DNA from 3 places in the Cytobacillus sp. C11.1 genome. Region 2 is predicted to be linked to each of the others. Evidence: predicted binding sites of a transcription regulator. Region 2 holds the regulator's gene; each other region holds the start of a gene.
The links. The regulator CtsR, encoded in region 2, represses protease genes until heat stress. The targets are predictions, from matches to a motif close to ATGGTCAATAAAGGTCAAACA.

Region 1 (5,337 bases), 740 kb from region 2:
ATGCAGGATTCCGTAACGCTTTTGCATAACCGCAAGCATATCAGGCAATATTCTTTTTTGAATATCAATTAGTGAGTACATCGGATGGCTCCTTCATCATATGTGGTCATTTTTTGTCCCGCATAGACATATTATGTCCCACTTACCGCAAAAAAAATCACCCTTGCTTCAAAATCAATAATAGCAGGAGTGATTGATGAATTCAACTGATAAAACTCAGATTTTTTCTGTAAGCGCTTCACTTATTGTAATTGTGTCAATATGCCCAAATTGCACTTCTTCCCCATTCATTTCAACGACCGGAATCATCAAGCCATATTTTTCTGTCAGTTCATCGCTCTCATCGATATCGCGTTCAATTAACGTAAAATGGTGTTCTTTCTTTAATTCTACTAGTACATCCTTTGCTTTATCGCAAAGCGGGCATCTGCTTCGTGTATATAGCACGATCTCTGGCTGGTTCACAGTGATAATCTCCTTTATCAATCATACCTTTTCCGTTTTGATGAAGATGGGATGCCGAGCTGGTCACGATATTTCGCGATCGTTCTTCTGCTGACAACCATTCCTTCTTTTTCTTTCAGCAGCTTTACCAGCTCCTGATCGGATAAAGGCTTTTGCTTATTTTCCCCTTCAATCATTTTACTAATAATCGTCTTAACCTGCTGAGATGATGTATTTTCATCGGAGACTGTTTTAATCGTGCTTGAGAAGAAGGATCTAAGCTCATACGTTCCGTACGGTGTTTGTGCATATTTTTCCCGGACTGCACGGCTGACGGTGGATTCATGGATATCAAGCTCATCTGAAATCTCCTTCATCGTCATCGGTTTTATGTGTGATGGCCCTTTTATAAAAAAGTCCTGCTGCTTTTCAACGATTTTCAGGGTAACATTGGTGAGCGTCTCTTTTCTTTGTTCTATGCTCCTTATGATCCAATGATAATCCTGCTGCTTCTCCTGGAGGAAGCGGCTCACATTTCGATCTCCAGTAGCAGAAAAACGTTTATAGTAATCATTATTAAAACTGATCTTCGGAAGGGCTTCGTCAAAAACGCTGACTGAAAAAGATTCCCCATCCCATTTTATGATCACGTCCGGTGTTATATATGCGGACTTTTCGCTTTGAAAGGATGATGCCGGCCTTGGGTTCATGGTCTGAACGAGATCGAAAACCTCCTGGATTTCCTTCAGTTCCACGCCCAGCTGTTTCGCGATCTCCTTCCACTTCTTTTCCGCAAAAAGGGTGAAATATTCATCAATAATAGCTTCTGCCAGCTCGTTTCTTTCGGGCATTCTTTTCAGCTGCAATGAAAGACATTCCTGCAGGTTTCTGGCTCCTACACCGGCAGGTTCCAGTTCCTGTATCATTTCGAGCATGTGTTCCGCTTCCTCTGGCGATATGCTGAAAGATGAGGCAACGGCGCTAAGCTCCGCCCGAAAGTAACCGTTTTCATCAAGGCTTTCAATAAGGCGTTCGATTACCTTTTCTTCGGCAGCGTTCAAATTGAAGTGCAGCTGTGACTTTAAGTGCTCATCCAGCAGCATCGTTTTTCCGCAGCCAATTTGCTCAATCCAATTTATTTTATCTTTTTCAACCTTTTTTCTCGTCTGTTTCACACGGTCATAACGGGGATCCATTGATTGGACGTGACCTGACTCTACTTTTAAGAGGGGATTTTCAAGTGCTTTACTCTCGAGGAAAGATGAGAGCTCCAGTGTGCTGTATTGCAAAAGGGCAATCGCCTGCGTTAGCTCCTGTGTCATTGCTAATTTCATTGTCTGCTGCTGCCATAACCCAGCTTTCAAATTCATCGTACATTCCCCCTGTCCCCATTTTACATTATTCGCGGTAAATATTGTATGGAAATATCTTGCCAGCTCATGTAAAAAAACACGCTGGTACCTGCACCGCTCCGTTTTTCTGAATACTTCACCATATGCATGCGGGAGGGAATAATATTCTTTTTTTTAGATAAAATGCAGATTTTTAGCGGATTTTTTTTAGTATTTTTGTGAAGACGGCTAATTTGCAGAGTTGGCGGGATAATTTCCGGGTGAAAAGAAGGAAAGAAATGCGGATAAAATTTTTTATGTGCGGAGTAGCGTCGATTTATATACGGATAGAAATTTTTATATGCGTTTGGAGCCGGTTTATGTGCGGATAGCTTTTTCAAGTGAATGCAGACGGTTTATGCGTGGATGGACCAGTCTATATACTGATAGACTCAACTTTTTATGTAAGGACATTTTCCGCAAAATAAAAACCCCCTGTCCATATCAGACAAGGAGTTTTGGCAGCGCCCTCGGCAGGAATCGAACCCACATCTCAAGAACCGGAATCTTACGTGCTATCCGTTGCACCACGAGGGCAGATACTTTAATCGCTGGCTGACCAAGCGCTCAGCCGTTACGATTACTAATTATATGATAAGTTCCTTAACTTTGCAAGCATACTTTTTGTTTAAAAATTGGAACAATGGGTATCATGGAATGGGATAGGACAGCACAGAAAATGATGTCGAACGAATATGCCTGGCTTTCCATGCGATTTGTTTGACCTTAATTGACCATGAGTGTATCATATTATTACATACAGAAAGTATTAAATTTTTCTTCACTTGGTAGAACATGCTTGTTCACATTGTATGTTGAACCCTTATTTTAAAGGAGGAATTTGAAAATGAACTTAATCCCTACAGTTATCGAACAAACAAACCGCGGGGAGCGCGCTTATGATATTTACTCCCGCCTTTTAAAAGACCGCATTATTATGCTGGGAAGCGGAATCGACGATAATGTGGCCAACTCTATTGTTGCCCAATTGTTATTCCTTGAAGCTGAAAACCCTGAGAAAGACATTTCTATTTACATAAATAGCCCTGGCGGAAGCATCACAGCTGGTATGGCTATTTATGATACTATGCAATTTATCAGGCCAAAGGTTCAGACGATTTGTATCGGTATGGCTGCATCAATGGGTGCTTTCCTGCTTGCTGCAGGTGAAAAAGGCAAGCGTTTTGCCCTTCCAAACAGTGAAGTTATGATTCACCAGCCACTTGGCGGTGCACAGGGCCAGGCGACAGAAATTGAAATTGCTGCAAAACGCATTCTTTTCCTTCGTGAAAAGCTAAATACAATCCTTTCAGAGCGCACAGGACAGCCGCTTGAAGTGATTGCAAGAGACACAGACCGCGACAACTTCATGACAGCTGAAAGAGCGCTTGAATACGGTCTGGTTGATCAAATTATTACCCGCAACTCTTTGGAAGAAAAGAAAGATAAATAAGATAAAAAACAACTCGCATCTTCCCGATGCGAGTTGTTTTAGTTTTCCTTCTGGATGTATTTTGAAAGCTCTTCGATTGCTTCGTTTTCGTCGTTTCCTTGTGCTCGTAGGGTAACCACAGACCCGGAGCTGACAGCAAGGCTCATAAGCCCCATGATGCTTTTCGCATTTACCTTTTTGCCGTCCTTTTCAAGGAAGATATCGGATGAGAACCGATTTGCCTCCTGAACGAATAATGCTGCCGGACGTGCCTGCAATCCTGTTTTAAGCTTAACTTCAACCTGTTTTTCCGCCATATTTATCTCCTCCCTGCTGACTCCTTGTTAATGATGTGACATCGTTTCTCCTGCTCGGAGTTTATCAGCTATTTCATCTATTTTTCTTAATCTGTGATTGATGCCCGATTTACTAATATTGCTGCCCGAGACCATTTCCCCAAGCTCTTTCAATGTGACATCCTGATACGCCACACGCAATTCGGCGATCTCCCTTAGCTTGTCAGGCAGAATTTGCAGTCCGACTGTCTGGTCGATGAACCGGATGTTTTCAACCTGGCGCAGCGCTGCACCGATGGTTTTGTTCAAGTTCGCTGTTTCACAATTTACGAGACGGTTTACCGAATTTCGCATATCCCGGACAATCCGGATATCTTCAAAGCGCAGCAATGCAGAGTGGGCGCCGATAATGTTCAGGAATTCGGTTATCTTTTCAGCTTCCTTTAAGTACGTGATATATCCTTTTTTCCGTTCGAGCGTTTTGCTATTCAGTCCGAACATATTCATTAGTTCACAAAGAGCGTCATTATGCTCCTTATAAAGCGAAGCAATTTCAAGATGATAGGATGAGGTCTCCGGATTATTAACAGATTCCCCCGCAAGGAATGCGCCGCGCAGGTAAGAACGCTTACAACATTTCTTTTTAATAAGCTCACCGGAAATATCGTGTGTAAAAACGAATCCCTCGCTTAAAATTTTCAGGTCATCTAGTATCATGCTTGCCTGTTCGTTCAATCTGACAATATAAACATTGTTCTTTTTTAATCTCATTTTCTTGCGGACAAGCAGTTCAACCTGAACTTGATAGTTCCTTTTGATCAGTGTGTAAATCCTTCTTGCAATTGCCGCATTTTCCGTCTGAATATCCACGATCAATTTCCTGTTGGAAAAAGAGAGTGATCCATTCATCCTGATGAGCGCGGATAATTCCGCTTTTCCACAGCAATCTTTTATTTCCAGGTTCGTCAATTCCTTTTTCGTTTCCGAAGCGAAAGACATCCCTTCACCCCCTATCTGCAAAAACTGAAGCCAGGATAAAAATATTCTTTAGATATAATATTCTCTCCGGGGCAAGCGTATGCACAGTTTATATTTCACTGGCTTAGCCTTTGCACACATATATATTACGCGTTAAAACGCTTATTGGTTTCATCTAAAAGCAAATTATAAAGCATTTGGGCAACTTCTTTTGTATCATGGCGAATCATCCCATTTTCGTGGCTGACAATCTCGCCATGCATAATCTCAAGGCCCAGTTCGGTCAGTGCACCTGTATCATAAACAACAGGCTTAGCCATTTCCTCGCTATACCGTTCCTGGATATGCCGAGGAATTTCTTCATTATTGACAAGAATCGTGTTGATAAACGCACAGCTCATATGGTCATATAACGCCTTCACATGGTCACTCGCTGTATAGTCAAGCGTTTCCCCTGCTTGTGTCATTAAATTGCATATATACACCTTTTTGGCTTTCGAGTGGCAAACCTCGCTGCCGAGCTTAGGCACTAGCAGGTTTGGAAGTATGCTGGTGTATAAGCTGCCAGGCCCGATAATAATCATATCTGCCTGTCTGATTGCCTGCAGTGTTTCAGGCAGGGCTTTAATATTTTTCGGCGTTAAGAATACCCGTTTAATTTTTTTGCCGGAGTAAGGGATCTCGATTCACCTGAAACGATTGTCCCGTCTTCCATTTCCGCATGCAGCACAACACTTTGATTGGCAGCCGGCAGAACCTTTCCCCGTACATTTAAAACCTTGCTCATTTCCTGAAT
Region 2 (5,337 bases):
AAAGCAAACGCGATTCCCTGAGTAGCGGCGAGCGAAACGGGATTAGCCCAAACCAAGAGGCTTGCCTCTTGGGGTTGTAGGACACTCTATACGGAGTTACAAAGGAACGAGGTAAATGAACAGGTCTGGAAAGGCCGGCCAGAGAAGGTAAAAGCCCTGTAGTTGAAACTTCGTTCCCTCCAGAGTGGATCCTGAGTACGGCGGGACACGAGAAATCCCGTCGGAAGCAGGGAGGACCATCTCCCAAGGCTAAATACTCCCTAGTGACCGATAGTGAACCAGTACCGTGAGGGAAAGGTGAAAAGCACCCCGGAAGGGGAGTGAAAGAGAACCTGAAACCGTGTGCCTACAAGTAGTTAGAGCCCGTTAATGGGTGATAGCGTGCCTTTTGTAGAATGAACCGGCGAGTTACGATTACATGCAAGGTTAAGTTGACAAGACGGAGCCGCAGCGAAAGCGAGTCTGAATAGGGCGAATGAGTATGTGGTCGTAGACCCGAAACCAGGTGATGTACCCATGTCCAGGGTGAAGTCCAGGTAACACTGGATGGAGGCCCGAACCCACGCACGTTGAAAAGTGCGGGGATGAGGTGTGGGTAGCGGAGAAATTCCAATCGAACTTGGAGATAGCTGGTTCTCTCCGAAATAGCTTTAGGGCTAGCCTCATGTAGTAAGAGTCTTGGAGGTAGAGCACTGTTTGGACTAGGGGCCCTCATCGGGTTACCGAATTCAGACAAACTCCGAATGCCAAAGACTTATCCATGGGAGTCAGACTGCGAGTGATAAGATCCGTAGTCAAGAGGGAAACAGCCCAGACCACCAGCTAAGGTCCCAAAGTATACGTTAAGTGGAAAAGGATGTGGAGTTGCTTAGACAACCAGGATGTTGGCTTAGAAGCAGCCACCATTTAAAGAGTGCGTAATAGCTCACTGGTCGAGTGACTCCGCGCCGAAAATGTACCGGGGCTAAACGTATCACCGAAGCTGTGGATGGACATCTGCGATGTCCGTGGTAGGAGAGCGTTCTAAGGGCGTTGAAGCTAGACCGCAAGGACTGGTGGAGCGCTTAGAAGTGAGAATGCCGGTATGAGTAGCGAAAGATGGGTGAGAATCCCATCCACCGAATGCCTAAGGTTTCCTGAGGAAGGCTCGTCCGCTCAGGGTTAGTCGGGACCTAAGCCGAGGCTGAAAAGCGTAGGCGATGGACAACAGGTTGATATTCCTGTACCACCTCTTTACCGTTTGAGCAATGGGGGGACGCAGGAGGATAGGGTAAGCGCGCTGTTGGATATGCGCGTCCAAGCAGTTAGGCCGGTAACGAGGCAAATCCCGTTACCATACAGGCTGAGCTGTGACGGCGAGGGAAATTTAGTACCGAAGTTCCTGATTCCACACTGCCAAGAAAAGCCTCTAGCGAGGGAAAAGGTGCCCGTACCGCAAACCGACACAGGTAGGCGAGGAGAGAATCCTAAGGTGAGCGAGAGAACTCTCGTTAAGGAACTCGGCAAAATGACCCCGTAACTTCGGGAGAAGGGGTGCTCATTAGGGTGAATAGCCCTGATGAGCCGCAGTGAATAGGCCCAGGCGACTGTTTAGCAAAAACACAGGTCTCTGCGAAGCCGCAAGGCGAAGTATAGGGGCTGACGCCTGCCCGGTGCTGGAAGGTTAAGAGGAGAGGTTAGCGCAAGCGAAGCTTTGAATCGAAGCCCCAGTAAACGGCGGCCGTAACTATAACGGTCCTAAGGTAGCGAAATTCCTTGTCGGGTAAGTTCCGACCCGCACGAAAGGCGTAACGATCTGGGCACTGTCTCAACGAGAGACTCGGTGAAATTATAGTACCTGTGAAGATGCAGGTTACCCGCGACAGGACGGAAAGACCCCGTGGAGCTTTACTGTAGCCTGATATTGAATTTTGGTACAGCTTGTACAGGATAGGTAGGAGCCGTAGAAACCGGAGCGCCAGCTTCGGTGGAGGCGTCGGTGGGATACTACCCTGGCTGTATTGAAATTCTAACCCGCGCCCCTTATCGGGGCGGGAGACAGTGTCAGGTGGGCAGTTTGACTGGGGCGGTCGCCTCCTAAAAAGTAACGGAGGCGCCCAAAGGTTCCCTCAGAATGGTTGGAAATCATTCGCAGAGTGTAAAGGCACAAGGGAGCTTGACTGCGAGACCTACAAGTCGAGCAGGGACGAAAGTCGGGCTTAGTGATCCGGTGGTTCCGCATGGAAGGGCCATCGCTCAACGGATAAAAGCTACCCCGGGGATAACAGGCTTATCTCCCCCAAGAGTCCACATCGACGGGGAGGTTTGGCACCTCGATGTCGGCTCATCGCATCCTGGGGCTGTAGTCGGTCCCAAGGGTTGGGCTGTTCGCCCATTAAAGCGGTACGCGAGCTGGGTTCAGAACGTCGTGAGACAGTTCGGTCCCTATCCGTCGTGGGCGCAGGAAATTTGAGAGGAGCTGTCCTTAGTACGAGAGGACCGGGATGGACGCACCGCTGGTGTACCAGTTGTCTTGCCAAAGGCATCGCTGGGTAGCTATGTGCGGAAGGGATAAGTGCTGAAAGCATCTAAGCATGAAGCCCCCCTCGAGATGAGATTTCCCATAGCGTCAAGCTAGTAAGATCCCTGAAAGATGATCAGGTTGATAGGTCAGAGGTGGAAGCGTGGCGACATGTGGAGCTGACTGATACTAATCGATCGAGGACTTAACCAAGTTATTGGTGAATACTCGGCAACTTCTTCATGCATTATCTAGTTTTGAAGGAATGAACTTTCTTCAAACCAAATAGTCTGGTGGCGATAGCGAGAAGGTCACACCCGTTCCCATACCGAACACGGAAGTTAAGCTTCTCAGCGCCGATGGTAGTTGGGGGCTGTCCCCCTGTGAGAGTAGGACGCTGCCGGGCAAATGAAAGAGCACCTGATGGGTGCTCTTTTTTGTGTTTTTATTTATTTTTAGCTTATAAATATCGCTTATTTATATTGAGGAGACATTTTTTTTGGCCACTCATCTTTGTTTTATAGCAAATATCGGTTACTTTCTTAGATTTATCGGTCATATTTTATCGGTCAGTTGGCTCTATGGCGCCTTTTTATAGCTATAACCACCTAATTTCAATGTAAATCCCCGTCCACTTTGCACCAGCAGAAAAATTTAAATTTGGATCAGATGTTAGATAAATAGTTATATCCCTATATGTCTGGAAAAAATCAAAAAGCAAGTCTTTATACTGAGTGCAGTGCTCTTCACAAAACAAAACCCTATCTAATGTTCACATCTTCAAAAAGCAAATACTATCCAAAATTATTGCCTTCATAATCATACTTTTAATAAAAAGTATAAATTACATCCTCCGCTCAAGCACAAACCTGCCTAACTCAAAATATATTGTTATCGACATTAACTACCAAATTCAGGTTTGGGAAGTCAAAAAATGGGGGAAAATTATTAACACCCGCCGATTGCAAGAAATTACATAAATCATGTATAATTAATGTCAAATATAGTCAAAGTCAGATAGGGGGAGGCTTGGTGAGAAATATATCCGACATAATTGAGAGTTATCTAAAACAGGTTTTAGAAAAAAGTGAGAGGGAAATCGTGGAAATAAAAAGAAGTGAAATTGCTGATAAATTTCAATGTGTGCCCTCTCAGATCAATTATGTTATCAACACCCGCTTTACGATTGAAAAAGGCTATGTCGTGGAGAGTAAGCGGGGCGGCGGAGGCTATATCCGGATTATGAAAGTACAGTCTTATGACCACGCTGATTTAGTCGACCAGTTGATTTCATTAGTGCAAGGCCGAATCGCCCAAAGCAGTGCCGAAAATGTAATTTATCGCCTGGTTGAAGAAGAAATCATTACACATAGGGAAGCAAAAATAATGCTTAGTGTAATTGACCGTTCTGTACTTTATATCGATCTGCCATACAGGGATGAACTACGGGCACGGATGTTGAAGGCGATGTTAACTACTTTGAAATATAAATAAAGTTTTAGCGAGCTGGAGAGGTGAATTCATGATTTGTCAGGAGTGTAATCAAAGGCCGGCAACGCTGCATTTTACAAAGGTAGTAAATGGTGAGAAAGCAGAGTTTCATCTTTGCGAAAAGTGTGCGCAGGAGAAAGGTGAAATGTTCATGCTTGGCAGCGGTTCCGGTTTTTCAATAAATAATTTGCTGGCAGGCCTGCTGAATATTGAACCTGCGTTTCAAGGATCGAATCAGGATCCTTTCCAGCAGGAAAAGGTATTGCAGTGCGAACAATGTTCCATGACCTTTCAACAGTTTATTAAAGTAGGGAGATTTGGATGTGCTCATTGCTATGAAACCTTTAAAGAACATCTGAATCCTATACTTAGAAGGCTGCACAGCGGGAATTCCTCACATAACGGAAAAATTCCTGCAAGAATAGGCGGAACTATTCATTTGCGAAGGAATATTGACGAACTGAAACATAAGTTAAAAGAAATGATTGCCCAAGAAGAGTTTGAAAAAGCGGCAGAATTAAGAGACGAAATAAGGAAGTTGGAAAAACAGCTCAATGCCAATCATGAGGGAGGGGAATAAGCTTGTCGCTGGAACGTTTCATGAATCAAGCTATTAGCTCCTGGATGAGTGCTGAAGGCCCTGATTCCGATATTGTCTTAAGTTCGCGAATCAGGCTCGCTCGCAATATTAAACAATATAAATTCCCAACTTTATTTTCAAACGAAGAAGCAAAAGCGGTTATCCAAAAAGTGAGGGAAAGGGTGGAGCATTCTTCCTTTTCAAAACTAGGAGAGTTGGAACTCCTATTAATGGATGAACTTCAGCCTCTTCAAAAAAGAGTATTAATGGAAAAACACCTAATTAGTCCACACCTTGCTGAGAATTCAACTCATGGTGCCTGCCTTCTTTCAGAAAATGAAGAGGTAAGCATTATGATTAATGAAGAAGACCATATACGGATTCAATGTTTGTTTCCAGGGTTTCAGCTTTTGGAAGCCTTAAGTATGGCAAATAAAATAGATGATTGGCTGGAGGAAGAAGCCGATTATGCTTTTGATGAAAATGTTGGCTTTTTAACAAGCTGCCCGACAAATGTGGGGACTGGTCTTAGGGCATCCGTTATGATGCATTTGCCGGGTCTTGTGCTTACCCAGCAAATGAACCGGATTATCCCGGCGATTAATCAGCTTGGCTTAGTAGTTAGAGGAATTTACGGTGAAGGCAGCGAAGCATTAGGTAACATCTTTCAAGTTTCAAACCAGATCACACTCGGAAAATCAGAAGAGGATATCGTAGAGGATTTGAAAAGTGTTGTCAGCCAGCTAATTTCACAGGAAAGATCAGC
Region 3 (5,337 bases), 1.1 Mb from region 2:
ACTTTGGAAGGTCAAAGTCTTGTATATGTCGGTGATGGCAACAATGTAGCGCATTCACTGATGATTGCTTCTGCTAAAATGGGCGTTAATATCACGATTGCATGTCCGGAAGGCTACGAACCAGACCCATCAGTTCTAAAGATATCAAAAGAATTTGCGGCACAAAGCGGTTCTGAAGTTAAGGTATCCCATAGTGCAGAGGAAGCAGTTAAAAATGCGGATGCGATTTATACAGATGTCTGGACGAGTATGGGACAGGAAGCCGAAAATGAGCAAAGGCTTAAAGATTTTGCACAATACCAGGTTAATGAATATCTTGTCCAAAAAGCTAAAAAAGATTACGTCTTTTTACACTGCCTGCCTGCTCATCGCGGTGAGGAAGTCACATCAGGAGTCATTGATGGCAGCAACTCTGAAGTCTTCCAACAGGCAGGAAACCGGCTCCATGTACAAAAAGCGGTTCTTTCAGAAATTTTATAATAAGAAAGCCATCTCCAGCTGGAGATGGCTTTTGCATATTAAGACAGAAAATAAACAAGTGGCCCTACAATAAAACAGTAAATGGCAAAATATTTCAGATTCCCTTTAGCCATAATGTTCATAAACCACTTCAGGGAGAAGTAGGAAGCAATAAGAGATGCAAAAAAGGCAAGTGTATATGGTAAGGCATAGTCAGCTAAATTAGGGTCTTTAATAATATCGTTAAAGCCCAGAATCATACCGCCGACACTTACGGGTATATACAGCAGGAAAGAAAATCGTAAAGCTGTTTCCTGTTTCATCCCAAGACCCATTGCCGCAACGATTGTTGCGCCAGAGCGGCTGATGCCCGGTATTAGGGCAACTGCCTGGGCAAGCCCTACGATAATCGCATCTTTCACCGATAATTCAGCATCATTCTTGCGGCCCTTCATATTACGGATTAGCCACAGCGCAAGACCGGTAACAATAAGTGTGATGCCTACAGTTTTAATGCTTGCGAGATTCTCATCAATAAAATCTTCAAATAATATTCCAATTACACCTGCAGGTATCGTTCCAATAATTAAGTAAATAATAAATCGAAAGTCAGCTTCCGCCCGTTTATCTTTCGTCGTAATATAAGAAAGCCCATTGCGTATCAGCCTCATAATATCTTCGCGATAGATAATTAGAACAGCAAATAGTGAAGCCGTATTTACGAGCAAAGCGAAACTCATGCCTTTAATTTCAAGCCCGAAAAAATACTCAGCAATCTCCAAGTGTCCACTTGAAGAAATCGGGATTGGCTCGGTAAAACCTTGAAATAGTCCTAAAAATAAATATTTCAGCAATAAGAAAAAATCTTCCACTTATAAATCCTCCAACTATGAAATCTCATACCTTCTCATTTAACTATAACAAGCACGAATGTGTAAAGTAATAACAGGCCTATTGCAAAAATAAGGAAAATAAATTCTTATTAGGAAAGCCAATGCCAATAGTTACCCACATGAGGAAACCTTGAGTGGAAATAATAAAAAATGATTTAAGATTAAAGGAGGTATTTGCATGGGGCAAAATAGACAATTTAAGCCAGGGCAAAAAGCGCCGAACAATGGAATTTATATTGAAATCGGTGAAACAGGAAGCAACGTCAATAACCCTCAAATGCTTAAATTAAGAGCCGGAGACCAATTTCCTGAGGCTTCGAACCATAACCGCGTCTGGACATATAAAAGAAAGCCTTAAATCTGATTAGCCATTAGCAAATTGGGGAAAAAGCATAAGAAACTTCAGGAGCCATCCCATTTGTGGATGGCTTTCACTTTTCGGCAAATCGCTTTCGCTGTTCGCCTCCTTCCAACCTAAATTTCCGATCAGGACAAGTCACACCTTGCCACATCTCACTTCATGGAGGCTAAAAGTATTGTTAACCATCTTAAAGCATTTGACTGCAGAAAACTTTACATATGCAGAAATTGGATTATAATAAAAGTAAAGGTCAAAGAAGGTCAAAAAGGAGGTCTTGTAATGGATCTAAATCGAATGACAGAGCGGATGCAGGAAGGATTGATGAATGCACAGTCAATTGCCACAAGGGAACATCATCAGGAAGTGGATGAAGCGCATTTATTCCTGGCCTTTATGAATCAGGAGGATAACCTGATTAAATCGATCCTGTCTAAATTACAGATTCCTGCTGAATCTTTCATTAATAAAATGCGTGAAGTTTTACGGAAAAAACCCCAAGTGTCAGGTTCAGGAGCTGAACAAGGCAAGCTGTATATTACCGGTAAACTGCAGCGCCTCCTGGCAGAAGCGGAAAGATTCATGAAGGAATATGAAGACGAATACATGTCTGTAGAACATGTTTTTATAGCATCAGCTGCAGAAGCAGACTCGGACGCTGCAGCAATCTTAAAATCATATGGTATCAATAAAGAAAAAGTGGAGAATGCCATTAAGGAAATCAGGGGGAATCAAAGAGTGACATCTCAAAATCCGGAATCCACATATGAAGCACTGAAAAAATACGGAAGAGACCTTGTTGCAGAGGTTAAAGAGGGAAAGGTTGACCCGGTTATCGGCAGGGACAGTGAAATCCGACATGTGATTCGCATCCTTTCAAGGAAAACCAAGAACAACCCTGTTCTCATCGGTGAACCAGGTGTAGGTAAAACAGCTTTAGTAGAAGGTCTAGCACAGCGGATTGTCCGCAGGGATGTTCCAGAGGGCTTAAAGGACAAAACCATTTTTGCATTAGATATGAGTGCCCTGATTGCCGGCGCAAAGTTCAGGGGCGAATTTGAGGAAAGATTGAAGGCTGTTCTGAATGAAGTGAAAAAAAGCGAAGGCAGAATCCTCCTTTTTATCGATGAACTGCATACAATTGTGGGAGCAGGTAAAACAGAAGGAGCCATGGATGCAGGGAATATGCTAAAGCCAATGCTTGCGAGAGGAGAGCTGCATTGCATTGGTGCGACAACACTTGAAGAGCACAGGAAATATATTGAAAAGGATCCGGCACTTGAACGTCGCTTTCAGCAGGTATTAGTAAAGGAGCCGGATGTAGAAGATACCATCTCCATTTTAAGGGGTCTAAAAGAGCGTTTTGAAATACATCATGGGGTCAATATTCACGATAGAGCCCTGGTAGCTGCCTCAACTTTATCCGATCGCTATATTACAGACCGCTTTTTGCCGGATAAAGCGATTGATTTAGTTGATGAGGCATGTGCTATGATCAGAACGGAAATCGATTCCATGCCTTCTGAATTAGATGAAGTAACAAGGCGAGTAATGCAGCTGGAAATTGAGGAAGCTGCATTAAGGAAAGAAAATGATGAAGCAAGCAAAGCAAGGCTTTCTGTTCTCCAGAAGGAGCTTGCAGAATTAAAAGATATGGCCAACAGCATGAAAGCAAAATGGCAGCTTGAAAAGGAAGGCATTCAGAAAGTGCAGGAAAAGCGGGAACAGCTAGAGAAAATGCGCCGAGAACTGGAAGAAGCAGAAAATAATTACGATTTAAATAAGGCTGCCGAACTACGCCACGGAAAAATCCCTTCTCTGGAAAAAGAGCTAAGGAACCTGGAAAGTGCTGTTAATGAAAATCAAGGTGAGAGGCTTTTAAGAGAGGAAGTTACTGAAGAAGAAATTGCTGGCATTGTCGCAAGATGGACAGGCATTCCAGTTGCAAAGCTTGTAGAAGGAGAAAGGGAAAAACTTCTGCGGCTCGAAAGCATTTTACACGAAAGAGTAATTGGCCAGGATGAAGCTGTCCAGCTTGTTTCTGACGCAGTTTTAAGAGCCAGGGCAGGTATAAAGGATCCCAATCGTCCGATTGGTTCATTTATTTTCCTGGGACCGACCGGAGTAGGGAAAACAGAGCTCGCTAAAGCCCTGGCCCAATCACTGTTTGATAGTGAAGAGCAAATTATTCGGATCGACATGTCCGAATATATGGAAAAACATGCTGTTTCAAGATTGATTGGGGCACCTCCGGGGTATGTAGGATATGAGGAAGGCGGACAGCTTACAGAGGCAGTCCGAAGAAAGCCTTATTCTGTTATCCTGCTGGATGAAATTGAGAAGGCCCATCCGGAAGTATTTAATATCCTGCTTCAAATGCTCGATGATGGACGGATCACAGATTCGCAGGGAAGGACAGTAGACTTTAAAAATACTGTCATTATCATGACTTCCAATATCGGTTCTCATTTTCTGCTGGAACGATCAGAGAGAGAAGAAATAAATGAAGAAACCAGAAGCAAAGTAATGGGGAATTTGCGCAGCCATTTCCGCCCTGAATTCTTAAACAGAGTGGACGAAATTATCTTGTTTAAGCCTTTGGCGCTGAATGAAATAAAAGAAATTGTTTCTAAATTAGTAACTGAGCTCAAATCAAGATTATCGGACAAGCATATTAAGCTTAGTATAAATGAGAACGCAAAGGAATATATTGCAGAAAACGGATTCGATCCTGTCTATGGAGCAAGGCCGCTGAAGCGTTTTATACAGAGAAATGTAGAAACAGCCCTGGCAAGAAAAATAATAGCAGGACAAATCCAGGACCATGGTGAAGTTGTTATTTCTGCTGACAGCGGAAAAATAGAGCTCATGATAAAATAAATCCGGCTAAATTAAAAGAATCATCCTGACAGCAGTCAGGATGACTCTTTTAAAGTCTGATAATCTCTTGCAGAATTGCCTCTGATTAGTGAAGTCCTTCTTTCCCAGCTTGCCCCTCAGGAATAATAGAAGCAACAACAAAAATTAGGATAGATGTTCCTACTGCCAGGATGCTGCCGGTTACAAAATCATAATGCGCTCCAAGCATCGAAGAAACCACGTACGTTAACATTTGAACAAGAAGGAAAGTCCAGAAAAATGTCCAAAAGAATTTCATCCATTTCACCTCTAACATAATTAAATCCCTTTTCATATTAGCATAAGCTGTTCAATAAATAAATTGGTTTTTACAACATACACACGTACTTTTCGGTGGATAAGCCTATCCAGAGGAAAACGAAAATAAAAAAGGCTCTTTTCTAAAAGATTGTTGCAGGAAGCCATGCAAGATGTTGAACTTGTCTAAAACTGGGCAAATCTCCCTTTCATTTTATTTATACATACATACATTATTATGAACAAACTGTAAAGGAGTTTTACTATGGAAAGCCGGAACTTTCAATTGGATACCGAATGGTGCATGATTCATTACCCAGATAAACCAAGTGGTTTCGGAATTCTGATTATTGGGGATGATAGGCACTTTGTTGATGAGAACAGCAGCTTTTGGACACAAAATGAAGGGAAGCATTCATTAATCAGGAAACTGAGGGAACAAGGCTATACCATTTTTTATTCCAACCTCTA

Region 1: clpP (ATP-dependent Clp endopeptidase proteolytic subunit ClpP) is a predicted target of CtsR. The motif match lies at 2,553-2,573, and genes of this name have one in related genera.
Region 3: clpB (ATP-dependent chaperone ClpB) is a predicted target of CtsR. The motif match lies at 1,960-1,980, and genes of this name have one in related genera.

The regions. Positions count from the first base shown of each region.
Region 1 covers NZ_CM176935.1:1,530,697-1,536,033, reverse strand. Annotated here, with positions in the region: gene AC3ZVC_RS07540 (sugar-binding transcriptional regulator) at 1-81, opposite strand, end outside; gene AC3ZVC_RS07535 (glutaredoxin family protein) at 217-465, opposite strand; gene rpoN (RNA polymerase factor sigma-54) at 483-1,814, opposite strand; tRNA gene AC3ZVC_RS07525 (tRNA-Arg) at 2,301-2,372, opposite strand; gene clpP (ATP-dependent Clp endopeptidase proteolytic subunit ClpP) at 2,683-3,288, shown strand; gene AC3ZVC_RS07515 (HPr family phosphocarrier protein) at 3,327-3,584, opposite strand; gene whiA (DNA-binding protein WhiA) at 3,612-4,562, opposite strand; partial or broken gene AC3ZVC_RS07505 (gluconeogenesis factor YvcK family protein) at 4,688-5,337, opposite strand, start outside.
Region 2 covers NZ_CM176935.1:794,965-800,301, reverse strand. Annotated here, with positions in the region: rRNA gene AC3ZVC_RS04110 (23S ribosomal RNA) at 1-2,713, shown strand, start outside; rRNA gene rrf (5S ribosomal RNA) at 2,790-2,906, shown strand; gene AC3ZVC_RS04100 (CtsR family transcriptional regulator) at 3,533-3,994, shown strand; gene mcsA (protein-arginine kinase activator protein McsA) at 4,023-4,571, shown strand; gene mcsB (protein-arginine kinase McsB) at 4,574-5,337, shown strand, end outside.
Region 3 covers NZ_CM176935.1:4,693,614-4,698,950, reverse strand. Annotated here, with positions in the region: partial or broken gene argF (ornithine carbamoyltransferase) at 1-480, shown strand, start outside; gene AC3ZVC_RS23245 (undecaprenyl-diphosphate phosphatase) at 519-1,331, opposite strand; gene AC3ZVC_RS23240 (YjzC family protein) at 1,531-1,710, shown strand; gene clpB (ATP-dependent chaperone ClpB) at 1,993-4,590, shown strand; gene AC3ZVC_RS23230 (DUF2929 family protein) at 4,676-4,867, opposite strand; gene AC3ZVC_RS23225 (serine aminopeptidase domain-containing protein) at 5,132-5,337, shown strand, end outside.